One region of the Janthinobacterium sp. 1L-D-8-B-C4 genome, then DNA from elsewhere that is predicted to be linked to it. Evidence: predicted binding sites of a transcription regulator. Region 1 holds the regulator's gene; each other region holds the start of a gene.
What was found. The regulator LexA, encoded in region 1, represses DNA repair genes until DNA is damaged. The targets are predictions, from matches to a motif close to ACTGTATNNNNATACAGT.

Region 1 (9,977 bases):
GTCGACGATGATCAGGCCGAGCTTGCCGCACTGGCGCGACAGGCGGCGCGAACGCGCGCGCAACTCGATCGAGTTCAGCGCCGGCGTTTCGTCGATGTACAACTGGGCGTCGTTCATCTTCTGGATCGCGTTGGTGAGGCGCGGCCAGTCTTCGTCGTTCAGGCGGCCGGTGCGCAGGCGGTGCTGGTCGAGCTGCCCGACCGAGCCCAGCATACGCATGGCCAGCTGGGCGCCGCCCATCTCCATCGAGAACACCGCCACCGGCAAGCCGCTGTCGATCGCCACGTTCTCGCCGATATTGACGGAAAACGCGGTCTTGCCCATCGACGGGCGGCCGGCGACGATCACCAGGTCGCCCGGCTGCAGGCCGGAGGTCATGCGGTCGAGGTCGATAAAACCGGTCGGCACGCCGGTGATTTCACTCTGGTTGTCACGGCTGTAGAGCTCGTCGATGCGCTCGACCACTTGCGTCAGCAAGGGCTGGATCGCGGTCCAGCCCTGCGCGCCGCGCGCGCCTTCTTCGGCAATCGCAAAGATCTTCGATTCGGCTTCGTCAAGCATCTGCTTGACTTCCTTGCCTTGCGGGCTGAACGCAGTGCCCGAGATATCGTCGGCCACGGTGATCAACTTGCGCAGCACGCCGCGGTCGCGCACGATCTCGGCGTAACGGCGGATATTGGCTGCCGACGGCGTGTTTTGCGCCATCGCGTTCAGGTAAGCGAGTCCGCCCACATCCTCGGCCTTGCCGAGCTGGGTCAGGGTTTCAAAAACAGTAATGACATCGGCCGGCTTCGAGGCGTTCACCATCTTGACGATTTGCTCGAAGATGATGCGATGGTCATAGCGATAGAAATCATCCGCATGCATGAAATCGGCAATGCGGTCATACGCGGCATTATCGCGCAGCAGACCACCAATGACGGACTGTTCTGCTTCGATCGAATGCGGCGGTATGCGGAGGGAATCCAGTTGTGGATCTGAGGGGGCGTTCATGGCGCGAATTATACCCGCTTCGGCGTGCGGGCAAAAATAAAGGGCTGAAAATGACGGAAAAAAAGGCCACAAAAAAGCCGGGCGAACCCGGCTTTTCCAATTGCGGCAATGCTGCAGGCCGAGGCCTGCAAACGATTTACGCGTTTGCGTCTGGTACCACAGCGATCACCACTTCCACTACCACGTCGGTGTGCAGGGCAACCGAAACGTTGTGCTCGCCAACAACTTTCAGCGGGCCGGTAGGCATGCGTACTTGTGCTTTTTCAACAGCGAAACCTTGCTTGGTCAGCGCTTCAGCGATGTCGAAGTTGGTGACAGAACCGAACAGACGGCCATCGACGCCAGCTTTTTGAGCAACTTGAACGGTCAGGCCGCTCAGTTTTTCGCCCTGGGCTTGCGATGCAGCCAGTTTGGCGGCAGCAGCTTTTTCCAGTTCAGCGCGCTTGACTTCGAATTCGGCGATCGCCGTAGCGGTAGCACGACGGGCCAGGCGTTGCGGGATCAGGAAGTTACGTGCGTAACCGTCTTTGACTTTGACGACTTCGCCGAGGTTACCGACGTTAACAACTTTTTCTAACAGAATGATTTGCATAGTTCTTCTCCAGGAATATCTGACCGATTAAGCGTGGTGCAAATCGGTGTATGGCAGCAGCGCGAGGAAGCGAGCGCGCTTGATTGCGGTGTCAACTTGGCGCTGGTAGTGCGCTTTGGTACCGGTCAGGCGTGCTGGCATGATCTTGCCGTTTTCTTGGACGAAGTCTTTCAGCGTGTCAACGTCTTTGTAGTCAACTTGTTCAACGTGTGCTGCGGTGAAGCGGCAGAACTTCTTGCGTTTGAACAGTGGGTTTTGCTGTTTGCGTTTTTCTTTAAGCTTGAGCTTGTTTTTGTCGAACTTTTTACCGAATGCCATTCTAGGCTCCTGTATCTAAAATTGCGCTAGTCAGAACTGACTGCACTAAAATCAATGATGTGAAACACCAAACTCTTGCTGTTGCGGCTTTTCCTGGCCAGGAAACCCGTGAACTGATACACCCCGCCCAAGCTTGCCTGACTGAACCGGCCTGAGATTTCGCCAGCGGCAAGCGCGGCAAGTTCAAACTCGGTCAAACGGGCGATACCGGCTTCCATCTGCTGCGAACTGTGCTGCAATACTGCATTCACGATCGGCAACCCTGCCGGGGTATAGCGCAATATTTCGCGCTCGGCAATGATGGCGGTAACTTGTAACTGGTTCAGCGCACGATCCTGGTCAATCAGGCTGCTGCTGCGGCTGGAGCGGCTGCTGGTGCTTCGGTGCGGTGGCTTTTGGCCGCATCTTCGCGTTGTACCGATTTCATCATCGGCGAAGGAGCTGTTTCAGCTTTCTTCATTTTAACGGTCAGGTGACGCAACACGGCATCATTGAATTTGAATGCTGTTTCCAACTCGACCAGGGTCTCGTTGTCGCATTCGATGTTCAGGCAGATGTAGTGTGCTTTAGGCAGTTTCTGGATCGAGTAAGCCATTTGACGGCGGCCCCAATCTTCCACGCGGTGAACCGAACCGCCGCGGGTGGTTACGCTGGCTTTGTAGCGTTCGATCATCGCGGGCACTTGCTCGCTCTGGTCCGGATGGACGATAAAGACTATTTCATAATGACGCATGCAAACTCCTTCAGGTCGGATTGATAATCGCCCACCCCGGCGTCAAGACGGGTGTGGGAAGGTCAGCCGAAGATTATAACCGCCTTTTGCAATCCGTTCAACCATTGCTTGCCATGCAGCGCCTGCAACGCCCGCCAGCGCAGCATTTTTGCTTCGCGCGCGACTTTTTCCATCGAAATCGGCCGAAAATGCCGAAAGTCGCTTGCATAGTCGGCGATACTGTACAAAAATACAGACTGTTCATATAGACAGCATTTCACTATGCACCCACCATCCATGATCAAGCTGACAGCACGACAAGAACAAATCCTGAACCTGATCAAGGACGCGATTGAAAACACGGGTTTTCCTCCGACCCGCGCCGAAATCGCCAATGAATTGGGTTTCAAATCGGCCAATGCAGCCGAAGAGCATTTGCAGGCCCTGGCCCGCAAGGGCGCCATCGAGATTTCGCCGGGCACCTCGCGCGGCATCCGCCTGATCGGCGCCTCGCTTGCCGAGCCGGCGCTGCCGAAGGTGCCTGCCGCGCTGCTGATGTCGCTGCCGCTGATCGGCCGCGTGGCCGCCGGTTCGCCCATCCTGGCGCAGGAAAACCTGGAAGCGAGCTACAACGTCGATCCGGCCCTGTTTTCGGCCAAGCCCGACTTTTTGCTGAAAGTGCGCGGCTGGTCGATGCGCGACGCCGGCATCATGGACGGCGACCTGCTGGCCGTAAAAAAAGTCGACAGTGCCAAGAACGGCCAGATCGTCGTAGCCCGCATCGGCGATGAAGTCACCGTCAAGCGCTACAAGAAAACCGGCACCCTGATCGAACTGTTCCCGGAAAACCCCGACTTCAAGGTCATTACCGTGACGCCGGAAGACGAGTTTGCCCTGGAAGGCCTGGCAGTCGGCCTGATGCGCAGCTGGCATTAAACTGCTGCACGTGAAAAAGGGCCGCCACAGCAATGCTGTTGCGGCCCTTTTTATTGCCGAAGGCGTTTACGCGTCCAGCGCGCTCTTGAAATCATCGAGCAGGTCGGCTTCATCCTCGATACCGACGGAAACGCGGATCAGCGACTCGGCAATGCCCATGCTGGCGCGGCGTTCTGCACCCATCTCGTAGAAGATCGTATGGGCGACCGGTATCACCAGGGTGCGCGTGTCGCCCAGGTTGCTGGCCGGTATCGCCAGGTTCAGGCGATTGAGGAAATCGAAGCAGTCGATGCCGTCTTTCAATTCAAAACTGAACAGCGAACCGTAGCTGCGGAACAACTCGGACGCCAGCGCGTGCTGCGGGTGCGACGCCAGGCCCGGGTAATGCACGGCCGCCACGCGCGGATCGGCTTGCAGCATGGTAGCGAGCGCCAGCGCGTTCGAGCAGGTGCGGTCCATGCGCAAGGCCATGGTTTCGGCGCCCACGGCAATATGATGCGCCGCTTCCGGCCCCAGCGAGGCACCGAAGTCGCGCAAGGCCTTGGCGCGGATCTGCGCAATGCCCCATTGTTTCGGCGCCGCCTTTTTGTAGTTCTCGAAAATATTCGGGTACTGCGTCCAGTCGAACACACCGGTATCGGTCAGGCTGCCCCCAAGCGCATTGCCGTGGCCGCCGATCGACTTGGTCAGCGCATTGATCACCAGGCCGGCGCCCACCGCTTTCGGGCGGAACAGGTAGGGCGTGGTCATGGTGTTGTCGACGATATACAGGATGCCTTTCTCGCGGCACAGCTCGCCAATCTTTGCCAGGTCGGCGATCTGCGTACGCGGGTTGGCGATGGTTTCAACGAACACGATGCGCGTTTGCGGCGTGATGGCGGCGGCCACGTTAGCCACTTCGGTGGCGTCGACGAATGACACGCCGATGCCCTGCCCCGTCACCGTCTGCCACAGGCTGTTGGTATTGCCGAACAAAAAGGCCGACGACACCACATGGTCGCCGGCGCGCAGCAAGGATTGCACAACGGCACCGATGGCACCCATGCCGGTGGCAAAGCACAAGGTGGCCACACCGTCTTCCATCTGGTTGACCTTGTCTTCCAGTGCGGAGACGGTCGGGTTGCCCTGGCGGCCGTAGCGAAAGCCCGGCTCCTTGCCCTGGAACACGGACGCCAGCTGGCGCGCGTCACTGTAGCCGAAAGCAACCGAAGTATGCACGGGCTTGTGCAGCGAGCCGTGCTCGATGCCCTTGCGGCGGTCGTTATGCAGGATGGTGGTGGTAAAGCCGTAGGTTTTTTTGGTGGTCATCGATGAAATTCCGGATATTCGATTTGCCGCGCAACCCCAAGGCAAATGCCGGGGTCAGACCTGAAGGTCTGACCCCAAAAAAAGCCCGGCGCAGGCCGGGCAGGTTACTTATGCTTCGGTAGTCGCCAGGTTCAGGTTCAGCTGGGAACGCGGCGTGTCTTCGGGCGCTGCCGCCTTCGGATTGTGGCGCGCATATTCCAGGCGGTCCAGGTAGTCCTGCGAGACGTCGCCGGTCACGTAGACGCCGTCAAAGCACGACGCTTCGAAGTTGGTCAGGGCCGGGTTGACGTCGGCAATCGCCTGCTTCAGGTCGTCGATATCCTGGTAGACCAGGTAATCGGCGGTGATTTCGCGGCACACTTCTTCGGTGGTGCGGCCATAGGCGATCAGCTCATCGCGCGTCGGCATGTCGATGCCGTAGACGTTCGGGTAGATCACCGGTGGTGCGGCCGAAGCGAAGATCACCTTGCGGGCGCCGGCTTCGCGCGCCATCTGCACGATTTCGCGGCTGGTGGTGCCGCGCACGATGGAGTCGTCGACCAGCAGTACGACCTTGTCCTTGAATTCGGACGGAATCGCGTTGAGCTTCTGGCGCACCGACTTCTTGCGCGCCGCCTGGCCCGGCATGATGAACGTACGGCCGATATAGCGGTTCTTGATGAAGCCTTCGCGGTACTCGATGTTCAGCGCCAGGGCCAGCTGGATGGCGGCCGGACGCGACGAGTCGGGAATCGGCATGACCACGTCGATGCCGCCTTCGGGCAGTTCGCGGCGGATCTTTTCGGCCAGGTATTCGCCCATTTTCAGGCGCGTGGCGTACACCGAGGCACCGTCAATGACGGAATCGGGACGCGCCAGGTAGACGAATTCGAACACGCATGGGTTCAGGCTGGCGTTGTCGGCGCATTGCTGGCTGTGCAGTTTTTTGTCAGCATCGATGAAGACCGCTTCGCCCGGCGCGATATCGCGCACGAAACGGAAGCCCATGCCTTCCAGTGCCACCGATTCGGAGGCGATCAGGTATTCGGTGCCCTGCTCGCTTTCGTTGATGCCCAGGCACAAAGGACGGATGCCGTGCGGATCGCGGAAGGCCAGCAAGCCCACGCCGGCGATCTGCGCGACGGCCGCATAACCACCCTTGACGCGGCGGTTCAGCACGGTCACGGCCTTGAAGATCGCCTCAGGATCGAGCACCAGGCCGCTGGTGGCCTGATGGATTTCATGGGCCAGCACGTTCAGCAGCACTTCCGAGTCGGAATCGGTATTGATGTGGCGGCGGTCGTTCTTGAACATCTCCTGTTTCAGCTGTTCCCAGTTGGTCAGGTTGCCATTGTGCGCGAGGGTAATGCCGAACGGCGCATTCACGTAAAACGGTTGCGCTTCTTCTTCGCTCGACGAACCGGCGGTAGGGTAGCGGCAGTGGCCGATGCCGGAATTGCCTTGCAGCGAACGCATGTTACGCGTACGGAAGACGTCGCGCACCAGGCCATTGGCCTTGTGCATGGAAAACATACTGCTGTGATTGGTCGCAATCCCTGCCGCGTCCTGACCACGATGTTGCAAGAGCAACAACGCATCATAGAGCAATTGATTGACAGGTTGATGGGAAACGACGCCGACGATGCCACACATGGTGTGCTCCTGTAACTGTGCTACTGATTTAAAAAGATCAAAATTTCACATGCTGCGCGTAGGCGGCAGGCAGATAAGGCTTGATGATGCGCGCACCCTGCTCCGCAAACGGACTGAGCAAGGCGTTCTTCCAGAACGGCTGTTGCGGAATCGAGGTCATGCCGCACAAGATGACGGTGGTCAGCACAATTACAAGCCCCCGCGCCGCGCCGAACAGGCTGCCCAGCATCCGGTCGGCCAGGCTCAGCCCGGTTACCTTGACCAGCGCATCGATCGTCATGCCAAGCAAGCCCATCAGGATGCGTACGCCGATAAACAGAATCACGAAGGCCAGCAGCAGGCGCACGGCCTCGCCAGGAATCACGGCCGGCAGGAATTTCGCCAGGGTCGCGCCGTAGGCGTTGGCTGCGACAAACGCCACCACCCAGCTCACCAGCGACAGGATTTCCTTGATCAGGCCGCGCATCATGCTGATCAGCACCGAAGTGGCCAGCACGAACAACACCAGATAATCGAAAATCGTCACGCCGCCTGGCCCACTGGCATCATGCTGGCACCAGGCTGCCGCCCAGGCCCAGCTTTTGCAATTTGGCGCGCGTCTTTTCCGCCTCGTCGCGGCTGCCGAACGGCCCCACGCGCACGCGGATGCGCTGGCCACCGGCGCTGGACACTTTTTGCGTATAGGAATTGATGCCCGCGTCGCGCAACTTCGCCTGCAGTTCATCGACCTTGTCCTGCGTTGCCAGCGCGGCGACCTGCACAACGAAGCGGCCGCCATCGTTATCGGACGATTTTTCCTCCATTTTGGCAACCGGCTTGGCTTCCGCTTTGGCCGCAGGTTTACCTTCCAGGATGGCCATCGCGCGCGCCGCATCGTCATTCGATTTTTCCACCTTGACCGGTTTCGGTTCAGGCTTCGGCTCCGGCTTGACTTCATGTTTCGGTTCAGGCTTGGGCTCGACCTTGGGCTCGCGCTTCGGCTCGGCCTTGGCCTCGACCTTCGGCTCCGGTTTTGTTTCGTGCTTCGGTTCGACCTTGGGCTCGACCTTCACCGGCTTCGGCTCAACATACGTCGGCTTCGGCTCGACATAGGCCGGCTTGACCGGTTCGGCCGCGGCCACCACGGTGGCGGGAACCGGCGTTGGCATCGGCGTCGGTTTGCTTCTGGCCGGCAATGGCGTATCGACGATTTCCTCGGACTGGTCCAGGCCATTGTTGGCCGCGCCCTGCGCCGGTACCGCTTGCACCGGCGCAGGCGCTGCAGCAACTTTTTCTTTCGACGGAATATCGATGGCGATATCGTTGACGGGCGACTTCGGTTCGGAATCGAGCAGCATCGGCAGGCCGACAGCCACGCCAAGGGCCAGCGCGATGGCGCCGATCAGGCGGCGGCGCGCGCGTTTCTTTTCCGGCAAGGCCGGATCGGGCGCATCGCGGCCAGCACGGCGGCCACCACCACCGGAGGTATTGGCGGCGCGCTTGCGGGTCGGCGACTGCGCTTCGCCAGGAACATAAAAGCCGCTGTCTTCGCCAGAGGATTCTTGCTTGTTTTTAAACAGTTTCGAGAACAAGCCCATGCGTCATTTTCAGTCGAGTGCGTTTCAGTGAAGTGAGGATTTCCTGGCCTTCATCACGCCGGCAACGGTGAGGAAAGAACCAAAGACCACAATTCTATCATTCTCACCCGCCCGGCTCATTGCATTTGCAAAAGCTTGTGCCGGATCATCGAATACGGACACCGTATGATCGCCACTATCCGGCTTGTCTTCCAGCATGATCTGTACCTTGGCCGCCAGCTCGGAAGCGCTGGCCGCGCGCGGCGAAGGCAGGCCCGTCAGGCACCAGTGATCGACGTGTTCGCTCATCGCGGCCAGCACGCCATCGATATCCTTGTCGAGCATGGACCCGAAGACGGCATAGGTATAAGGGTGAAAGCCCATATTGCCCAGGTTCTGGTTCAGCGCCGAGGCTGCATGGGGATTGTGCGCCACATCAAGAATCACGCTGGGGCGACCAGGCAGCACCTGGAAGCGGCCCGGCAGCTCCACCGTCACGAGGCCGGTGCGCACTTCCTGCGCGCCGACCGGCAACTTCAATTTCAGCACTTCCAGCGCCGCCAGCACGGCGGTGGCGTTGAGGATCTGATTGGCGCCGCGCAGGCTCGGGTAGGCCAGCGAATTGCGGCGCTGCTCGCGCCCGCCATAGTTCCACTGCTGCTTGTCGCCCGAATAATTGAAGTCGCGGCCCATCAGCCACAGGTCGGCGCCGATCGCCGTCGCATGATCGATCAACGATTGCGGCGGCACCGGATCACTGCAGATGGCCGCCTTGCCAGCGCGGAAGATGCCGGCCTTTTCAAAACCGATCGCCTCGCGCGTGTCGCCCAGGTAATCGGTATGGTCGATATCGACGCTGGTAACGATGGCCACGTCGGCGTCGATCACATTGACCGCATCGAGGCGCCCGCCCAGGCCCACTTCCAGGATCGCCACGTCGAGCTGCGCGTGCGACAACAGATGCAGGATGGCCAGGGTGGTGAATTCGAAATACGTCAGCGGCGTGTCAGCGCGCACCGCTTCGACGGCATTGAAGCTGGCGACCAGCTGCTCGTCGCTGGCCATTTCGCCCAGCACACGCGCGCGCTCGTTAAAGTCGAGAAAGTGCGGCTTGATATACAGGCCCACTTTGTAGCCAGCACGCAACAAGACCGACTCCAGCATGGCGCAGGTCGAACCTTTGCCATTGGTGCCGGCCACCATGATCACGGGGCAGGAAAATGCCAGCTGCAGGCGCGCCTTGACGGCCTGCACGCGGTCCAGGCCCATATTGATCTGGGTTTCCGAATGCCGGGTTTCCAGCATGGCGAGCCAGTCTGGCAAAGTGATGGGGAGGTTTTGCATGGGAGACTTCTTGTGTAAGGATGCGCGAGGCAGAGAAACAGGCAACCCTAAACAACATCTGGGGTCGGACCCTCAGGGTCCGACCCCAGCGGTTCATGGGTTCGGGTAAATGGACATTATTCCATTCAATACAATCAAGCCAGCACTTCCACAGCCTGATTCTGCAACAGTGCCAGCAAATGGGCGATTTCTTCGCGCATCTTGCGGCGGTCGACGATCATGTCGACGGCGCCCTTGGTGACCAGGAACTCGGCACGCTGGAAGCCTTCCGGCAATTTTTCGCGCACGGTGTTTTCAATCACGCGCGGGCCGGCAAAGCCGATCAACGCTTTCGGTTCAGCAATCACCACGTCGCCCATGAAGGCAAACGAGGCCGACACGCCGCCCATGGTCGGGTCGGTCAGCACACTGATGAACGGCAGTTTCTTTTCGGCCAGCTTGGTCAGCATGGCGGTAGTCTTGGCCATCTGCATCAAGGAAAGCAAGCCTTCCTGCATGCGCGCGCCACCGGTGGCGGTAATGCAAATGAATGGCACTTTCTGTTCCAGCGCGATCTGCGCGCCGCGCACGAAGCGCTCGCCGACCA
Region 2 (9,977 bases), on a different contig from region 1:
ATTGCAATGATGACGGTCGGTGCTGATGGCGTCCATGCCCAACAGTTCGCCGGCCATCTGGAAGCCCGTCACCTGCTCTTCGCCACCGGGATTGATCTGGTAGGTCTTGAAGTGGCCCAGGCGGATCGCGTACAGGTTCTGGAACGAATCGCCGATGCGGAACAGCGAGGCGCCACGCACCACCTTGCGGCGCCGGCCGATGATCTGATCAAGGCGATCCATGTCACCCACGTCGAGCCCCATGGGCAGGCACAGCTGGTGCATGCTGCAGGTGGCGCAGCGCGCACGCAACGCTTCCACGTTCACGGGGGGCAAGGTTGGAGACAACAGCTCTTGTGACATGGGCATCCTTTTAGAAAATACAACAACGAGTTTACTGTATCTGCAGAGGCAATGTGCCAATTTCGGCGAAATGCGATGCTTAAATCACTTTCTGCATTTATTTTCATGGCAACGCCGCCACAAGCCCATGCTTGCCAAGTTGATGTATTGATAGGAGAATTCCTGATAGCATCTCTCGCAGCACGCTTGTGCCGCCTGCCCGTTTGCCAAGGATAAGGAAATGATGAAGCCTCTGGGCATTAAAGCAAAAGTCGCGCTGGCTACCAGCCTGACCTCGATCGCCATGATCGCCCTGGTGACCCTGGTGCAGGTTCAGCGCATGCGCGACGATTTCACCAAAGTATTGCTGAGCCAGCAGACGGCCATGATCGAACGCACCGCCGAAGAACTCGACGACAAGCTTGGCATGCTGCTTGACGTGATCAGCGAAACGGCGCGCCGCCAGCCCGCCGCGCTGATGGCACAGCCGGCCCAGCTGCGCCAGTACCATGAGCAGCGCGCCATGCTGGCCCTGTTCGACGACGTGCTGGTGCTCGATGCGCATGGCAAAGTGGTCAGCGACGTGCCCGAAGTGCCGGGACGCAGCGGTGTCGAAGTGGCTGACCGCGACTACTTCCGCACCGTCATGCGCACGCGCCAGCCCATGATTACCGAACCGATGCTGGGCAAGTCCAGCGGCCTGCCCATCGTGCAGATGGTGGCGCCGGTGATCGGCGCCAATGGCGAGGTGGCCGGCATCGTGATCGGCGTGCTGCGCCTGTACAAGGACAACCTGCTGGGCGACCTGCGCACGGCCAAGGTGGGCAAGAATGGCTATTACTTCATCCTGACGCAGGGCAAGGTGCCGCTGTACGTGCTGCATCCCGATCCGGCCAAGCTGCTGCAGCCGCGCGCCGACAATGCCAACCCCGCCACCAGCGCGCTGATCGCGCGTGGCGGCGAAGGCAGCATGGTCAGCACCAACAGCCGCGGCGTGAAAGCCGTCAACAGCTTCAAGCACCTGAAATCGGTCAACTGGCTGCTGGCTGCCTCGCTGCCGGTCGATGACGCCTTCGAGCCGTTTGACGGCGTGCTGTACCGGCTGATCCTGTGGAGCGCCTGCGCCTCGCTGCTGGCGGCGCTGGTGCTGGGCTGGGTCACGGTGCGCCTGCTGTCGCCGCTGGTGCGCCTGCGAGACACCCTGCTGGCGCTGCGCAGCAGCGGCCAGCGCTTCACGCCGCTGCCGGTCGAGCAGCGCGACGAGATCGGCGAACTGACGGCGGCCTTCAACGGCCTGATGAGCGAGCGCGACCGATTGCAGCAGGAAGTGGAAGCACGCGCGACCGAACTCGAAGACGAGCGCGACCGCGCCGAAGCGGCCAACCGCGCGAAGAGCGACTTTGTCGCCAACATGAGCCATGAAATCCGCACGCCGCTGAACGCCGTGCTGGGCATGGTGTATTTGCTCGGTAACACCAAACTCAATACCGAGCAGCGCAAATACCTGACCATGGTGCGCGTGGCCGGCCAGTCGCTGCTGGGCATCCTCAACGACGTGCTTGATTTTTCCAAGATCGAGGCGCGCCGCATGGATTTGTCGCCGGTCGAATTCGATCTCGATGAAGTGATGAACACGCTGGCCACCACCATGACCATGAATGCCGGCGAAAAGGAACTGGAACTGGCGATCGCGGTCGAGCCCGACGTGCCGCGCCGCCTGGTGGGCGACGCCCAGCGCCTGCAGCAGATCCTCGTCAACCTGGCCGGCAATGCCATCAAATTTACCGCCAGCGGCGAAGTAGTGGTGGCCGTCAGCCTGGCCGAGCAAACGCCCGGCCAGGCCTGGCTGCGCTTTGAAGTACGCGACACCGGCATCGGCATGACGCCGCAGCAGCAGGAACAATTGTTTACCGCCTTTTCGCAGGGCGACCAGAGCATCACGCGCCGCTTCGGCGGCACTGGCCTGGGCCTGGCCATCAGCAAGCATCTGATCCACATGATGGGCGGCGATATCGCCGTGGCCAGCAGCGAAGGCAAGGGCAGCCGCTTCTGGTTCAGCGTGCCGTTCGAAGCACTGGCGCAGCCAAACGAAGAGCGCCGCAAACCGGCCCTGGGCCAGTTGCGCCTGCTGGTGGCCGACGACAACCGCACCACGCGCGAACTGATCGTGAAACTGATCGAAGCATGGGGCTGGGCCGCCGATGAAGTCGACTCCGGCTTTGCCGCCATCGAGCTGTACCGCGAACGCCTGGCCAGCCGGCAGCCATATGACGTGGTGCTGGCCGACTGGCACATGCCCGTCATGGACGGCCTGGCCACGGCCAAGGCGATACGCGAGGCGGCCACCGGCCAGCGCCAGCCCATCGTGGTGATGGTCAACGCGTTTGCCCGCAATCACCTGGAAGAAATCTCCAGCGCGGCCGAGGCCGACGTGGTGCTGATGAAGCCGATCACCGGTTCCAGCCTGTTCGACGCGCTGCACCAGGCCCTGAACGCCACCCAGGACGGCGAACAGCATATCGCGCTGCAGCAAAGCGGCACCGAACTGGCCGGCGTGCATTTCCTGCTGGTGGAAGACAATCACCTGAACCAGGCGGTGGCGCGCGGCATCCTGGAACACATGGGCGCCACGCTGGACGTGGTGGGCGACGGCCTGCAGGCGGTCGAACGCCTGCGCATGGAGTCCTTGCGCTACGACATCGTGCTGATGGACATGCAGATGCCGGTGATGGACGGCTTCAGCGCCACCCACATCATCCGCACCGAACTGCGCTTGCAGCTGCCGGTGATCGCCATGACGGCCGGCGTGCTGGCCTCCGAGCGCGAGCGCTGCATGACGGCCGGCATCACCGACTTCATTGCCAAGCCGGTGGTGGTCGAGGAAATGATGGAAGTGATCAACCGCCACCTGCCCAAGCGCACCGCAGTACAGGCGGTAGCGGCGGCGCCACTCGACGAGGAAGTGTTTTCCATGGCCGCGCTGATGCGCGTGATGGGCAAGGACCCCAAGGGCAGGGCGGTCTTGCGGCGCATGGTGGAAGACGCCCTGAACAAGGGCATGACACCGTTGCGCGACGCCGAAGCGGCCTTGCAGGAGGGCCGCCACAGCGACGTTGCGCGCATCCTGCACGGCCTGCGCGGTTCGGTGGGTACGCTGGGCACCAAGCGCCTGATACGCGCCTCGTTCGCCACCGAGCAGGCGATCGACGAAGGCCGCCACGACGAAGTGCCGGCGCTGCTGGCGCAGACGGTGCTGGAACTGGAGCAAGTGCTGGCGGCGGCGGCGGATTGGCTGTCGCGGCTGGAGGATTGATTGTTTATGCGGGCACGCCCAGGATCACGCTCGACGCCTTGAACATCGCCGTCAGCTGGCTGCCGACGGCGATTTCCATTTCGCTGGCGCTTTGATTGGTAATGATGGCGGCTATCGTGCCGCCACCTGGCAAATCGAGCACCACTTCCGTATTGACGGCGCCCGTCTGCACGCGCGTGACGCTGCCGGCCAGCTGGTTGCGCGCCGAGAAGCGCGCGCCTTCGCCATCCGCCACCAGGATGATCGACGAGGCCTTGATCAGCGCGAACGCTTCCACGCCGGGCGCCAGACCCAGGCTGTCGCTGCTGCCCTGCGTGATGACGGCAACAATCTGCTGGCCACCGGGCAATTCCAGGATCACTTCGTCGTTGACCGCGCCGGATTTAAGTTCGGCCACCTTGCCGAGGAATTGATTGCGTGCCGTGGTTTTCATGGCCATTCTCCGTATCAGTAACAGGTCGTCGGCAATGCCTTCGGCCTGGCCGCTCAGCTGGCGCAGGTAGCGCGCATGCTCGATCTCGATAATGCGAAAATTGTCGACCAGCTGGCGCCCGCGCTGCGTCAGGCGCGTGCCGCCGCCGCCCTTGCCACCCGTCAGGCGTTCCACCAGCGGTTCACCGGCAAGATTGTTCATCGCATCGATGGCGTCCCAGGCCGCCTTGTAGCTCATCTTCACCAGTTTGGCCGCCTGCGTGATCGAGCCGCATTCGGCGATCGCAGCGAGCAATTCCACCCTGCCGGCGCCGCCGAGGTTTTCGCCTCCCACCGTCATCCAGACCGAGCCTTGCAGGCCAATTTCCACCTTATCCAATTTTTACCTCGTGTTGGTTGTCTGCCACCGTGTCGATGCGGCCATCGCGCAAGGTAAGCACATGCTCGCCAAGGATGCGCGCATCTTCCGGGTCATGCGTAATGAGGATCATCGGCACGCCCAGCTGCTGTTGCCACTGGCTCAGTTCCAGCCGCATGCTCACGCGCAGCGCCGGATCGAGCGCGGCAAACGGTTCGTCGAGCAGCAGTGCGGCCGGCTCGGCCACCAGTGCCCTTGCCAGCGCCACCCTTTGGCGCTGGCCTCCGGACAACTCGTCGGGATACTGGTGCGCCAGTTCCTGCAGATGAAATGCATCGAGCCAATGCTCGACTTTTGCCAGTTTTTCGCGCGGCCTCGGATTGAACCAGCCGCGCGCCAGGCCGAAACCCACGTTCTGGCGCACCGTCAGGTGCGGGAACAGCGCATAGTCCTGGAACAGATAGGCCACATTGCGCTGCTGCGGCGCCAGGTTGATGCCGGCGGCGGAATCGAACAGGGTGCGCCCGTTCAGGCGGATATGGCCGGCGTCCGGGGTGAACAGGCCGGCGATCGCTTTCAGGGTCATGCTCTTGCCGGCGCCGGACGGCCCGTACAGGGCGATGCGCTGGCTGGCGGACGTGCATTGCACATGCAGCTTGAAACTGCGTTTGCCGGAGCGCAAAGTGGCGCGGATATCGAGGTCGAGTTGCATGGGTTTTACCTGTGGGCGATGCGACCGGGCGCCAGCTTGCCGGCGGCCAGCAGCACCACGATGCACACCACGGAGGTGATCAGCACCAGCGTGTTGGCGGTGTCGTCCTGGCCCGCCTGCACCGCTTCATACACGGCTACCGACAGGGTCTGCGTCTTGCCGGGGATGCTGCCGGCCACCATCAGGGTGGCGCCAAATTCGCCCAGCGCGCGCACGAAACCGAGCAGCACGCCGGCCAGGATGCCGCGCCAGGCCAGCGGCAGGGTGACGCGAAAGAAAATCGCGAGCTCTGAAATACCGAGTACGCGCGCCGCCTGTTCCAGCTGGCCGTCAACCGCTTCAAACGCCGCGCGCGCCGGCTTGAATACCAGCGGAAAAGCGACGATGGTGGCGGCGATGACGGCGCCCTGCCAGGTAAAGATCAGGTTGATGCCGAAGTGTTCCTGCAGCCAGACGCCCAGAGTGCCGCGCCGCCCCAGCAGCACCAGCAGATAGTAGCCGAGCACCGTCGGCGGCATTACCATCGGCAAGGTCAACAGCGCGTCAAGCAGGTCACGCCCGGGGAAACGGGCGCGCGCCAGCAGATAGCCGGTGCCTATGCCCAGCAGCAGATTGAGCGCCGTGGCCCATGCCGCCACTTTCAGCGACAGGGCCAGCGCGGTCCAGGCGATATCCATGCGGCGCTGTCAGCTTATGGCTTCTTGAAACCGTACTTTGCCAGGATCGCCTGCGACGGCGCCGTCTGCAGATAGCCGACAAAACGCTTCGCCTCGGCTGCATTGCTGCTGCCCTTGATGGTGGCGATCGGGTACAGCACCGGTGACGCCAAAGGCACCTCAAACACCACCTTGACCTTGTCTTTCATGATGGCCGCGTCGGTGCCATACACAAAGCCCGCATCGACTTCGCCGCGCGCCACATAGTCGAGCGACTGGCGCACATTCTGCGTACTGATAGCCTTGGCCTGCACGCCGTCCCACAGCTTTGCCTTCTTTAACGCACCTTCCGCATAACGGCCCACCGGCACGCTGGCCGGGTTGGCGATCGCCACCCGCGTCACGCTTTTCTGCGTCAGGTCATTGAGATTCCTGATGGCCAGCTTGCTGTCGGACGGCACGATCAGCACCAGGCTGTTGCCGACAAAATTATGGCGGTCACTTGGCAGCACCAGGCCCTCTTTTTGCGCCGCGTCCATGGTTTCCTGGTCGGCCGAAGCAAATACATCGACCGGCGCGCCCTTGACGATCTGCTGCAACAGCACGCCCGAGGCGGCGAAGTTCAGCGAGACCTTGCTGCCCGGATACTGCGCCTCGTAGCTTTGCGCCGCATCCTTGAAGGCATTCGTCAGGCTGGCGGCGGCCGACACGACCACTTCCCCGGCCATGGCGGAGCTGGCGGCGGTAGCAAGCAAAGCAGTGCCCAGCAGGCGGGCGAAAGAGGTCAGGCGCATGGTTGTATCCTTGAAGTAAACAATAAACTGAGCAATCAACAGAAGCGTAATATACACCGATATATAACGTCTTGCCATTGCACGGATCAAGCAGGCACAAACCGGGTTTCGCTGATATACTGTATAAAAAAACAGTATATTGGGTGAAGCCATGGAATTGACGGACAAGCTGGAAATCCTGGCCGACGCGGCCAAGTACGATGCGTCCTGCGCCAGCAGCGGTGCGCCCAGGCGCGATTCGATTGGCAAGGACGGCTTTGGCGCCACCTCCGGCATGGGCATCTGCCACAGCTATACGCCGGACGGGCGCTGCGTGTCGCTGCTGAAAATCCTGCTGACCAATTACTGCCTGTACGACTGCCAGTACTGCGTCAACCGCCGCACCTCGAACGTGCCGCGCGCGCGCTTCACGGTGGCCGAAGTGGTCAAGCTCACGGCCGACTTTTACCTGCGTAACTACATCGACGGCCTGTTCCTCAGTTCCGGCATCATCCAGTCGGCCGACTACACCATGGAGCAGCTGGTGCAGGTAGCGCGCGAACTGCGCGAGGTGCACCAGTTCCGCGGCTATATCCACCTTAAAACCATCCCCGACGCCGACCCGGCGCTGATCGCCGCCGCCGGCCGCTATGCCGACCGCCTCAGCGTGAATATCGAACTGCCGACGCAGGACAGCGTGCAAAAGCTGGCGCCCGAAAAAAGCGTACACACCATCAAGCTGGCGATGGGGTCTATCCGCCGCAAGCTCGATGAAAAAGCGGAAGAGCCCAGGTCACCGCGTTTTGCGCCGGCCGGGCAAAGCACGCAGATGATCGTCGGTGCCGACGCCAGCGACGACCAGCAGATCCTCTACACGGCCGAGACCCTGTACGGCAGTTACAAGCTCAAGCGCGTGTACTACTCGGCCTTCAGCCCGATCCCCGACAGCCCGAAAAGCGTGCCCTTGGCGCCGCCGCCGATGATGCGCGAACACCGCTTATATCAAGCTGACTTTTTGCTGCGCAGCTATGGCTTCCAGGCCAGCGAACTGCTGCCCGCCAGCGGCGGCAACCTGGCGCTCGATATCGACCCGAAGCTGGCGTGGGCGCTGGCGCACCGCGAGCATTTTCCGATGGACCTGAACCGCGCCGCGCTGCACATGATCGCGCGCGTGCCCGGCATCGGCCTGCGCAACGCCCAGCGCATCGTCGACCTGCGACGCTTGCGGCAAGTGCGCTACGCCGACCTGTCGCGCCTGCGTTGCAGCATGAAAAAAATTGCGCCGTTCATCATCACGGCCGACTACTTTCCGGCGCGCGACAGCACCACCTCCGAAAACCTGCGCCGCGCCATGACGCAAGCGCCGCAGCAGATGAACTTGTGGCCGGAACTGCAGGCGGCATGAACCAGGTCGTGCGCCTGGCGCAGTCGTTTGACGAGTGGCGCGCGGCCGCGCGTGAGCTGATCGCGCTGGGGGTACCGCCGGCTTCCGTGCAATGGCAGTCGCAGCCAGGCGACGGCGACCTGTTTTCTGCCACGGCCGACGCCACCGATACCAGCGCGCCGCCGCTACGCCTGCCCCGCACGCTGGTGGAACTGCTGGAAAGCGCCGCCTGCTTCAACGCCCATGACCGCTGGGCTTTCCTGTATCAGGTGCTCTGGCGCTGGCAGCAGGGCCAGCACGACGTAATCTCGCCGGCCGATGCGGACGGATCACGCCTGCACGGCATGGCCAAGGCCGTGCGCCGCGAAGAGCACGACATGCATGCGTATGTGCGTTTTCGCGAACGCGAAGAAACGCAGGGCGCACCGCGCTTCGTCGCCTGGTTCGAGCCCGCGCACGACGTGCTGCCGCAAGTGGCGCGCCACTTCGCGCGCCGCATGGGCAATATCAGCTGGATGATCGCCACGCCAACCGCCACCATGCTGTGGGACGGCACAACCTTGCACGCCGGCCCGGCCCTGATGCGCGGCCCGGCCGATCGCGGCCCGGCCGATATCGACGATGCCGGCGAAGCGCTGTGGCTGACCTACTACCGCAGCATCTTCAACCCGGCGCGCCTGAACGCCGACCTGCTGCGCAGCCATATCCCGTCGCGCTTCTGGAAAAACCTGCCCGAAGGCGCCATCGTGCCGGCCATGGTCAGTGGAGCGGCCAACGGCGAACGGCGTACGGGACAGACCGCCACCGTCGGCCAGCGCAGCGGCGCGACCATGATCCCGATCTCCGCCGAGCGCGCCCAGCCCGCGCGCGAACTACCCACCACGCTGGACCAGTGCCGCCGCTGCGAGCTATGGAAAAGCGCCACCCAGGCGGTGCCCGGCGTGGGTCCAAAGCAGGCGTCCATCATGCTGGTCGGCGAACAACCGGGCGACCAGGAAGACCTGGCAGGACTGCCGTTTGTGGGTCCGGCCGGCGCCGTGCTCGAGTGCGCCATGCAGGAAGCCGGCGTCGCGCGCGACAGCATCTATCTGACCAACGCCGTCAAGCATTTCAAGTGGGAACCGCGCGGCAAGCGCCGCCTGCACAAGACCCCCGCCCAGCGCGAAATCGCCGCCTGCCATGACTGGCTGGAACAGGAACTGGCCAGCGTACAACCGCAGGTGATCGTGGCCTTGGGCAGCACCGCATTGAAATCGATTTTGCAGGATGGCGCGGCCACCATGACGCCGCTGATCGGCACGCCGGTGCAGCATGACGGGCGCTGGGTGGTGACCGTGTATCACCCGTCGTATGTGCTGCGGGCGCCGGATGAAGAGAGCCGCAGGCAGGCGTATCAGGTGATTGTCGAGGGGCTGCGGCTGGCGTTGAAGCTCATCATGGAATAGATAAAAACTGTTTTTTGTCGATGATAAAGTAAAAATATTAATTTCTGGAGCAAGCAATGAGTGCAGAAGAAATCATTGATCAATTTGGTGGGCAAACCGCATTATCAAAACTGTTAGGCAAGGGGCAAATTACGGTTGGTTAATGGAGAAGGTCGACGTAATTTCCACAAAATGGCATGGTATTTTGTTCGATCTGGCATAGCGTAGCGGTGTACTCTCAATGCTCATGAATCGTCTCGGGTAAAGCTACTGAATATGTATTTCAAACGTATTTCAGCAGCAGCACTTGTTTTTTTGTTAGTTGCCCATAGTTTAAGTATTGCAACAGATGTTGTACAGAAACTCCAAAAAAATATCCGCCATCTTCGAGTTAGGAAAGTCATGAAGCCCTCAAGTTTGCACACAGTTTATCATTTGATCTGCCGCAATTACATCATGACGAAGTTGCCAAGCGGCATGTATCGCCACTCTTTCTCGCCAGAAAATACTGGTACTGTCTACGAGTTTGAGGCGAATGGAGTTGCTCAAATGCAAGACGGGAAACATTACAATATCGGCTTTCAGCCATTGTCTAGCGGAGTTA
Region 3 (9,977 bases), on a different contig from region 1:
GCGCTGGTCATGCGCCATCACGTGGCGGCGCAGATTGTCGTTCACGCTCTGGCGGTTGGCGCCGCTCATCATGCCGCCGCCATGCAGCACGATGGCCAGGCCGTCGATCGCCTGCGCGGCGTCCAGCAGGGGCGCGGCGCCGTAGCACCAGCCGCACAGCGGGTCATACACATAATGCAGCACCGGCAGGCTTACTGCGGCCATGTCATTTCTCCCTTGATGACTTTCGCGCCCAGTTCCAGCGAAGCGCTTTCACCGGCCTGCGGGAATGCCGCCTTCATGGCCTTGACCAGCGCGGCCGAATCCTTGGCTGATGCCGCCGCCGTTTCGAACGCCTGCAGGTAGTTGCGCGTGTAATCCAGCGCCGCCGTGCCTGCTGGCGCCGTGCCGAGGTAGTGGCCGGGCACGATGGCTTGCGGCTTCAATGCGGCGATCTGGTCCAGCGTGGCGAGCCAGTTGGCGCGCGATTGCGGCGTTTGCGTGTCGGCCACCCACACGTGGATGCCACTGCTGATGACGACGCCACCGGCGACGGTTTTCAGCGACGGTATCCACAGATAGCTGCGCTGGGGGCTGGCGCCTTTCAGGCCCTTGATCTCGATGCTCTTGCCTTCCAGCGTCAGGTGGTCCGCGTGCAGCACTTGCGGCAGCACCAGCGAGCGTGGCGCATTGTCTTTCATGATCGGCGCCCAATAGGCCAGCTTGGCGTCCATATTGGCCTTGATGGCGGCCACCGTCTGCGGCGTGGCGACAATTTTTGCCGATGGAAAAGCGGCGTGGATGACGTCCAGGCCGAAGTAGTAATCGGGGTCGCTATGGCTGATATACACGGTGCGCAAGGTCTTGCCGCTGTCCTTGATCTGCCTGACCAGCGCCAGCGCATCGTTGTGCTGGAACTGGGCGTCGACCAGGATCGCCTCGCGTTCGCCGCTGACGATCACCGAGCTGACCGGGAAGATCGCCTTGTCGCCCGGATTGTAGACTTGCAGTTGCAGGGGCGTGGCGGCGTGCGCGGCCGGCAGCAAGGTGGACAGGCCAACGGCGAACAGGGTGGCGATCAGGTGGCGGCGGTGCATGGTGGTTTCCTTTGAACAGTTCAGGCCCGGACAGCGGGCGACAACAGCATGGTAGCCGTGTCGGCCTGTTCGATAAATCGCTTAGAATGCAATGGATTGTTGCTTGAATCGAGCAGATAACATCTTGAAAGGAAGCGCGCCATGGACCGTATCGTTGCCGCGAAAGTGTTCGTCACCATCGCCGAATGCGGCAGCCTGAGCGGCGCCGCCGAACTGCTCGACATGTCGCGCGCGATGGTCACCCGCTATCTGGCGGAGATGGAAACCTGGGCCGGCGCGCGCCTGTTCCACCGCACAACGCGCCGCATCAACCTGACGGCCGCCGGCGACATCACCTTGCTGCGCTGCCAGGAACTGCTGTCGCTGGCCGACAAGATGCCCGGCGTGGGCGACACCGGCGACGAGGAGCCGAGCGGTATCCTGCGCATCGCCTGCTCGCAGTCGCTGGCGCAGGCGACCCTGGCGGCGGCGATCGCCGCCTACCTGAAACAGCACCGGCAGGCGGCGGTCGACCTGCGCATCGACAACCGCGCCGTCAACCTGGTCGAGGAAAGAATCGACCTGGCGATCCGCATTACCAACCAGCTCGACCCCGGCGTAATCGCGCGCCCGCTGGGCATTTGCCACTCGGTGGTGTGCGCCGCGCCCGCCTACCTGCGCGAGCATGGCACGCCACGCCAGGCCGCCGACCTGGCCACCCACGATTGCCTGACGTACACCTATTTCGGCAAGAGCCTGTGGCACTTCGAGCATGCGGGCGCCACCGTCAGCGTGCCGGTCAGCGGCAGCCTGAGCGCGAATGAATCGGTGGTGCTGCTGCAGGCTGCGGTGGAAGGCGCGGGCATTTCGCTGCAACCGGTGTTTTCCGCCGCGCCGCTGATCGCCAGCGGGCAGCTGGTGGCCTTGCTGCCCGCTTACCAGCCCCACTCGATGGGCATCCACGCGATCTATATGTCGCGCGCCCACCCGAGGGCGATCAGCCGCACCATGCTCGCTTTCCTGGCCGAGTGGTTTGCGGCGCACGAGACCTGATGACGCTCAGGTGGGCAGCAGTTCCCGCACCACCACGCAGTTGCGTCCGGCATCCTTGGCGCCATACAGCGCGGCATCGGCCAGGCGCAGCAGCGCGTCGGGATCAAGGGCGCACGGCGCCGGCTGGACCGCGATGCCCACGCTGATCGTCACCTGTCCCGCATCCGCACTGGCATGGACGATGCCGAGCTGCTCGATGGCGCTGCGCAGCGCTTCGCCGATATGCCGCGCCTCCTGCGCATCGGTGTCGGGCAGCACGATCGAAAACTCTTCGCCGCCGTAGCGCGCCGTCAGGTCGCTGGCGCGGCGCATGCGGCCGGCCAGCGCCTGCGCCACGCGGATCAGGCAGGCGTCACCGGCCTGATGCCCGTAGCGGTCGTTGTAGCGCTTGAAGTAATCGACATCGAGCATGATGAGCGACAAAGGCTGGCCGGCGCGCATCGAGCGCGCATGTTCGCTGCGCAGCACGTCGTCGAAATGGCGCCGGTTGGCCAGGCCGGTCAGGCCATCGGTGATCGACAGGGTCGCCAGCTTGCGATTCGCGTCCTCCAGCTGTTCGGTACGTTCGGCAACCCGCCGTTCGAGGCTGTCATGCAGCCTGGCGCTGGCGATCGAGATCATCGCCTGCGCGCCGAGCATGCGCAAAAAGGTGACCCGTTCGTGCGTGAACGAGGCATCGGCCAGCAGGTTCTCGAAGTACAGGATGCCGTCGATCTGGCCGCCGTGCCGGATCGGCAGGCACATCACGGCGCGCGGGCGCTGCCGCACGTAAGGGTCGGCGGCAAAGCGCGACATGCCGGTGACGCTGTCTTCGATCACTTCGATGCCGGTGCGGATCACGTAGCGCAGCAGCGACAGCGGGAACTGCGGGTCGCTGGCGGCATCGAGGTCGAGCTGGCGCGATTGCAGCACGGTGATGGCATCGCCGTCGATCTCGGCCTCGACATGGTAGGCGCCATCGGACAGCAGCAGCAGGCGCGCCACCTGTGCCCCGGCGTTTTCGCAGACGATGGCAATCAGGCGTGTCAGCACGTTGCGCAAGCCAACTTCGTTCGACAGTATGGTGGCCGCTTTCAGCAGCGACACCATGTCGAGCGCGGAGCCGCCATGCACGCGGGCGCCGCCAAGCGCCTGCCCCTGCGCATGGCGGGCCTGCGCCCTCGACAGCGGCACGGCGTGGCGCGCGCGCAGCTGCGCCACCTTGCCCTCGGCGCCCCACTGGCCGTAATGGGCGATGGCGTCGAGCATGAAGACGGCCGCCACGCGCGGCTGCTCCTGCTCCAGCCAGCATTCACCGCACAATTCATTGCCCAGCGCTTGCAGGTTCACCTGACCGGCCAGGCCGGCGGCGTCGATTGCCTGCTGGTAGCCGCGCGTGGCAAGCTGCAGTTCGTTGCGGTAGCGCGCCATCTCGGCCTGCGCCAGCAGATGCCTGGCGATGCTGGTGTCCGATCCTTGTCTGGCCCAGGTGGCAAGACTGTGCAGCAGCGGCTCGATCAGCGCCAGCAGCCCGGCCGCGTCAGGGCGCGCGGGGTCGCGCCGCAAGGCACGCAGCCAGATCAGCGCGGCGTAAAAGCTGGACTCGACCACCTTGGCCTGACCGCGCATGATGCCGATGACGCTACCCAGTTGAGCGGCCAGCGCCTCGCCATCGGCACTGTCGAACAGGTAGGCGTTGCGTATCTTCCCTTGCAAAAAATAGGCGCGGTACAGCTTCGAATCACCATATTGTGCGAGAAAACCGGCCTCGCTGAAACCCGCATCGTCGTAGCTGTCGTGACGCGGCGACAGCCCCATCAGGCACTTGATCGGCGCAACCGCGCCGGCCACGCAGCAATCGGCCATCGCCTGCTGGCCGTTGGCGCGCATCAAGGCCATGTCCTGCTCGATATCGAGCAGCAAATGCGGCAAATGGTCGCCCAGGATCAGCCGCTCGGTGGCGCGCACGGCCGCCACCACGCCGACCTGGACGAAGTCGCCGATTTCCAGCGCCCAGCCCAAGGCTTCTTCATACAGGGCGTCGGAATGGCGCAGCGGCTGTGTCCAGTGGCTGGCCATCGCGGCGAACATCAAGCAGGTCTGGGTACGCGCCTGCAGATTGGTACGGCGCCTGGCCAGCAGCAAGGCCATGGCGCCGAAATCATGGCCGCGCGCCGCATCGCCCTGGTACAGCGCAGTCATCATGGCGTAGCCGACATACGCGATGGCGCTGAAATCGCTGCTGCCACGCTGCATCGACAGCCGTGTCATCGACACCACCATCAGCGCGCTGAGATCCTGTTGCCCGGCGTAGTAGCTGGCCATCCACAGGCCGTGCATCATCTGCATCGCGGCCACGTCGGCCGGCGCCAGCATGTCGCCGGCCGCCAGCAAGGCGTCGGGCGCGTGGGCGCCAGGCAGCTGCCCGATATCAAAATAAATCTCATCGAAGCGCGCCTTCATCTGCGCCACTTCGTGCGGAATCTCCATGCCCAGCAGCGCCAGCGCCTCGCGCTGCACCGCGATGGCTTCCAGCAGGCGGCCCTGCAATTGATACTGGTGCGCCTGGATCGCGATGCGGCGCACCTGCAGCAGCGGCGCCAGGGGCTGCGCGCGCACCAGCTCATGGATCGCTTCGGCGGCATCGAACTGGCCACACAGATAGCTCGCTTCCGCCGCGCCCAGCTGCAGGTCGAGCCACAGAGCCGCAGCGCCGTGCCAGGCGTCGTCTGGCAGCAATTCCAGGCCGGTGCGCATGTGCTCCAGCGTGGCCTGGAAGGCGGCAGAGCGGCGGGCCTTCTCGCCGGCCCGCAGGTTCAGTGCCGCCAGTTGCAAGCGCTCTGCCGCGCCACCGATCAGCGCACGGCCGGCGTTAAGCTGCTCGACGATGTCAAACAGCTTGCCATCGTGCTGTTCTTCGCTGGTGTGCGCCAGCAGCAGACGGCCGAGCAGCAGATGATTGGCGGCGCGCGCCTGCGGATCAAGGGACAGATAAGCTGCCTGCTGCACCCTGTCATGCAGGAACCGGTAAGCGGTGCCGGCATCGCCGGCGCCAGCGAGCGGCTGGACCAGGCCGGCATCGAGCGCCGGCCGCAGCGCTTGCTGCGTGTGCCGTGGCGTGCGCTCCACCACCAGCGCCAGGGTGCCCAGGGTGAAGCGGTTGCCGCTCGATGCGGCCAGTTGCAGCAGTTGCTGCGTCACCTGCGGCAGGCGGCGGATTTTCTCCAGCAGCGCATCGACCACGTTGTCGGTATACCTGGCCTGCTCGATCGCCGGCAGGTCCCAGTCCCAGCAATCACCGGCCGCCCGATAGCGCAGATGGCCATCCTCATGGAGCGCGGCGAGGAACTGCCTGAGGAAAAAAGGATTGCCGGCGGTCTTGCGGTAGCAAATACGAGTCAGCGTGGCGCAGTCGTTCAGCGCCACGCGCACTGTGGCCGAGACCATCTGCGCCACTTGCGGTTCGCTCAAGGCGCACAGCGCCAGCGTGCTCACGCGGGCGCCGCGGCCTGGCAGTTTGCTGCGCAGCGCGGCAAGTGGATGCGCGGCGCCCACTTCGTTGGCACGGTAGGCACCGACGATCAGCAGGCGGCTTTTGTCGCAGGAGACCATCAGCAGTTCGAGCATCCTCAAGGTGGCCGCATCAGCCCATTGCAGGTCATCGAGGAACAGCACCAGCGGCGGCCCTGCGGAGGCGAACACGTCGACGAAGCGGGGGAACAGCCGGTCCAGGCGCAGCTGGGCCTGTGACGGCGTCGCTGCCGGTGACGTGTCGGCCGGGCCGACAATCAGGGCCAGCTGCGGTATCAGTTCGACCATCGCGCCCATGCCGCTGCCGAGGGCAAGCTGCAGTTTGGCGGCCCACTGCCGCAGCGTTTCCGCAGGCTGTCCAAGCAGCTGATGCACCAGCGCCTGGAAAGTCTGGACCAGCGCCGCATACGGCACGTCGCGCTGGAGCTGGTCCAGCTTGCCGGTCAAAAAATAACCGCCACTGGCGATCACCGGTCGGCGCATTTGCTGCACCACCGCTGACTTGCCGATGCCCGAATCGCCCGCCACCAGCAGCATCTCGCACGCGCCCGCAGCGCTGCGCTCCAGCGCCGCCAGCAAGCTGGCAACGGCATCGTCGCGGCCATGCAGGGTCGCTGGCACACGGAAGCGGGCGTCATGAAACGATAATTGGCGCGGCTGCTGCGCCAGTGGCGTGCGGCATGCGGCAAGGTCGCTGCACAGGCCTTGCAGGCTCTGGTAGCGCTGCTCCGGATTTTTTTCCAGCAGGCGCTGGATGATCGGCAGGAGCTGGCCGGGCAGACTGGCCAGCGCCGGGTGTGACCAGTCCGGGCTGCGCGCAAGATGGCAATGCACCAGCTCCATCTCGTCGCTCGCCTCGAACGGCACCTGGCCGGCCAGCAGTTCGTAAAAAGTGACGCCGAGCGCGTAAAAGTCGGCGCGCTGGTCGAGCCGCCGGTTCATGCGCCCGGTCTGTTCCGGCGCCATGTAGCGCAGCGTGCCTTCCAGATGCCGCGCAGTGGCGGCGCCCTGCTGTTCGGACGCCAGTTCGCAGGCCACGCCAAAATCGATCAGCTGCAGCACGCGCGTATCGGCATTCCAGACCAGGTTGGCCGGATTGATGTCCTTGTGGATCATGCCCTGCAGGTGGACCGCTTCGAGCGCCGCGCACAATTGCAGCGCGATGTCGAAGAAATCGTCCAGCGCCAGCGCGCTTTGCGACGGCGCCTGGCGCGCCGCCAGCTGCGCGCGCAGCATCTGGTCAAGCGCCTGGCCGCCCGTGTCTTCCTGGATCATGGTCCAGCGCCCGCCATGCTGCCGCAGCGCCAGCGGCTGCACCACGCCAGGATGGCGGCAGCGGCGCGCGCTGGCATACTCGCGCTTGAAGTTCGCCACCTGCTGAAACGATGGAAACGGCTGATTCGGCACCTTGACGATCAGCGCGGTGCCGTCAAGCGCCCTGGCGCGCCAGACCAGCGAGCGCGGCCCGCTATGGAGCTGTTCGATGATCTCGTGGTCAAAAAGGGCGCTCATGGGCTGGGCTTGCGGTGCGGGATGATGGCGTGAGCACCGGGGGCGCGAAGTTCGTCTATAACGTGATTAAAAGTATTATATCAGCAGGAAGTATTGGTGGTAATCAATCGCCACGGGCCTGTGCGGGGTTGCCGCCGGCGTGGTTATCGCGTGGCGGGAAGCGACGTGGAAACGGCAGTTTTCAGTGATGCATGCAAGGGCCAGGCCGTACTCAAAACACGCACTCAAAACAAATCCAGCTGCCCCGCATTACCCCCCTTGCCCTTGCCCCCCAACGGCGGCACCACCAGCGGACGCCGGAACTGCGTGCTGTCGAGCTGCCTGAAGCGGCCGCCCTTGCCATGCAGGCCCAGGCGGTGCACGGCTTTTTCGAAGCGCTGGCGTATCAGGTCGGCCCATACGCCTTCGCCATGCATGCGGGCGCCAAAACTGCTGTCGTAGTCCTTGCCGCCGCGCATTTCGCGCACGCGGTTCATCACGCGCTGGGCGCGTTCGGGGAAATGCGCTTCCAGCCATTGCTGGAACAGCGGGTTGACTTCCCACGGCAGGCGCAGCACCACGTAATGGGCGTGGATGGCGCCGGCGTCGCGCACCGCTTCCAGCAATTGTTCGATTTCCGGTTCGGTCACGAACGGGATGATGGGGGCGATGCTGACGCCGACCGGAATGCCGGCGTCGGTCAGGGTGCGGATGGTGCGCAGGCGCCGCGCCGGGGCGGCCGCGCGCGGCTCCAGTGTGCGCGAAATGGCCGGGTCCAGCGTGGTAAGGGTGATCGCCACCGAGGCCAGGTGCCGGGCCGCCATCGGCGCCAGCAGGTCGATGTCGCGCTCGATCAGGGACGACTTGGTGATCAGGCCGACCGGATGGTCGCATTCGTGCAGCACTTCCAGCACGCGCCGCGTCAGTTGCCGTTCGCGCTCGCAGGGCTGGTAGGCGTCGGTATTGACGCCCAGCGCAATCGGTTCGGGCACATACGATGCCTTGGCCAGCTCGCGCCGCAGCAGTTCGGGCGCGTTGACCTTGGCGAAGATGCGGCTTTCGAAATCGAGCCCCGGCGACAGGCCCAGGTAGCTGTGCGTGGGGCGCGCGAAGCAGTAGATGCAGCCGTGTTCGCAGCCGCGATACGGATTGAGCGAGACGCCGAACGGCAGGTCGGGCGAGGTGTTGCGCGACAGGATGGTGCGCGCCTGCTCGTCGCTGACCTGGGTTTTCCAAGGCGTAGCGGCCTCCTCGCCTTCTTCGACGGGTGCGCTCCAGCCATCATCGAAGCCCTCGCGCCCATGCACCTCGTAGCGGCCCTGCAGGTTGGAGACGGCGCCGCGCCCCTTGCGCGCCTTGAGCGACTGCGGCGGCAGCATGACCTGGCCGTCAAAGCTGTCGTCGTGCTGCGGGATGATTGCTTTCATGGACGGCTCCATTAACTGTATATACGTACAGTATACTATGCCGCTATCACAGCAAGATCAAGGGCAGCGATGCGTCTATCTCACGCTTTTTGCATCAAATGCCGTGATATAGCTCAACTGTTGCGCGACAAAGCCGTCAAATGCGGCGATCAGCGGCGCAAAACGGGCGGCCTCATCTTCGAGCTGCATCAGCGCGTAGCAAGTCGCTTCCAGGGTCGACAACTGGTCGGGCGCATGTGCCTTGCGGATCAGGTAGTGGGACGGCGGCGTATCGTGCAGCGGCAGGCGCGGCAGCCGCTGCAGGACGGGATTCAGGTACAGCATCTTGCGGCTCTTGCGCCAGGTGGCGTCCAGTACCACCAGCCGCAAGCCGGCCGGCTCCAGCAGCGAAGCGTCCAATGGCGGCGGTGGCGCGATGCCCAGCGAGCGGTCGCCCGGCGTATCGGGATACAACAGGACGTTATGCTTGCCTGCCAGCAGCGCATCGAGTTCCCCGGGAGCAAAAGATTCGCCGGCGACCAGGCGGCTGCCAGGCAGGCTCAGGTGCAGCAGGCGCGCGCTGCCCTTGGCGTTGTGCACTTCCAGCGGATGCTGGAGCAGCAGTATCTCGACCTTGTGCGGCACCGGCCGCACCCACTGGCAAATGCAGCCGGACTGCGCGCGCAGGCAGGTAGCGCAGTGTACGCGTCGGGAAGAAACGGGATCAGTCAGGGAAGTCATGGTGGGGTGCAATTACATCAGGACCGCGATTGTAGCGCCCCACCCTGCTGGCAGTAGTCAAGTCAGTTAAAACTCTTCCCAGTCGCCGGCGGTGGCCGCCACCGCCTTGCGTGGCTTGCCGGCGGCCGCGACGGCAATCGGACGACGCGTTGTCACGGGTGCGGCAGCCGCCGCGCGCGTCACCTGCCTGGCATCGAGCTTGAACAGGCCTACCACGTCGGTCAGGCGCGAGGCCTGTTCCTGCATCGATTCGGCGGCGGCCGCCGCTTCTTCCACCAGCGCCGCGTTTTGCTGGGTCACCTGGTCCATCTGGCCGATGGCCTGGTTGACCTGTTCGATGCCGGCGCGCTGCTCTTCGCTGGCGTCGGTGATCTGGTTCATGATCTGCGTCACATGGCTGATGCTCTGCACGATTTCGTCCATGGTGCGGCCAGCCTTGTCCACCAGTTGCGAACCGGCCTCGACCTTTTGCACGGAGTCGTCGATCAGGCCCTTGATTTCCTTTGCGGCCTGGCTGGAACGCTGCGCCAGGTTGCGCACTTCGCTGGCCACCACGGCAAAGCCCCGGCCCTGCTCGCCTGCGCGCGCCGCTTCGACCGCCGCATTCAGGGCCAGGATATTGGTCTGGAAGGCAATCGCATCGATCACGCTGATGATGTCGACGATCTTGCGCGACGAGTCGTTGATCGAGCCCATGGTGCTGACCACTTCCGACACCACC

Region 2: a site for LexA is predicted at 6,705-6,722, ahead of AC0Z42_RS21985 (putative DNA modification/repair radical SAM protein). Genes of this name have one in related genera too.
Region 3: a site for LexA is predicted at 8,551-8,568, ahead of AC0Z42_RS06860 (PA0069 family radical SAM protein). Genes of this name have one in related genera too.

Annotation. Positions count from the first base shown of each region.
Region 1 is NZ_JBXAVX010000006.1:310,092-320,068, reverse strand. It holds gene AC0Z42_RS13555 (replicative DNA helicase) at 1-993, opposite strand, end outside; gene rplI (50S ribosomal protein L9) at 1,130-1,585, opposite strand; gene rpsR (30S ribosomal protein S18) at 1,613-1,903, opposite strand; gene priB (primosomal replication protein N) at 1,930-2,229, opposite strand; gene rpsF (30S ribosomal protein S6) at 2,247-2,636, opposite strand; gene lexA (transcriptional repressor LexA) at 2,913-3,551, shown strand; gene AC0Z42_RS13525 (cystathionine gamma-synthase family protein) at 3,618-4,859, opposite strand; gene purF (amidophosphoribosyltransferase) at 4,968-6,491, opposite strand; gene AC0Z42_RS13515 (CvpA family protein) at 6,529-7,017, opposite strand; gene AC0Z42_RS13510 (SPOR domain-containing protein) at 7,037-8,068, opposite strand; gene folC (bifunctional tetrahydrofolate synthase/dihydrofolate synthase) at 8,093-9,391, opposite strand; gene accD (acetyl-CoA carboxylase, carboxyltransferase subunit beta) at 9,526-9,977, opposite strand, start outside.
Region 2 is NZ_JBXAVX010000014.1:68,423-78,399, forward strand. It holds gene fnr (fumarate/nitrate reduction transcriptional regulator Fnr) at 1-342, opposite strand, end outside; gene AC0Z42_RS21960 (HAMP domain-containing sensor histidine kinase) at 563-3,634, shown strand; gene AC0Z42_RS21965 (TOBE domain-containing protein) at 3,639-4,406, opposite strand; gene AC0Z42_RS21970 (sulfate/molybdate ABC transporter ATP-binding protein) at 4,438-5,136, opposite strand; gene modB (molybdate ABC transporter permease subunit) at 5,142-5,813, opposite strand; gene modA (molybdate ABC transporter substrate-binding protein) at 5,828-6,586, opposite strand; gene AC0Z42_RS21985 (putative DNA modification/repair radical SAM protein) at 6,738-7,970, shown strand; gene AC0Z42_RS21990 (UdgX family uracil-DNA binding protein) at 7,967-9,394, shown strand; gene AC0Z42_RS21995 (hypothetical protein) at 9,650-9,977, shown strand, end outside.
Region 3 is NZ_JBXAVX010000003.1:218,541-228,517, reverse strand. It holds gene AC0Z42_RS06880 (DsbA family protein) at 1-189, opposite strand, end outside; gene AC0Z42_RS06875 (MBL fold metallo-hydrolase) at 192-1,076, opposite strand; gene AC0Z42_RS06870 (LysR family transcriptional regulator) at 1,218-2,108, shown strand; gene AC0Z42_RS06865 (diguanylate cyclase domain-containing protein) at 2,115-7,130, opposite strand; gene AC0Z42_RS06860 (PA0069 family radical SAM protein) at 7,355-8,488, opposite strand; gene AC0Z42_RS06855 (tRNA-uridine aminocarboxypropyltransferase) at 8,612-9,256, opposite strand; gene AC0Z42_RS06850 (methyl-accepting chemotaxis protein) at 9,323-9,977, opposite strand, start outside.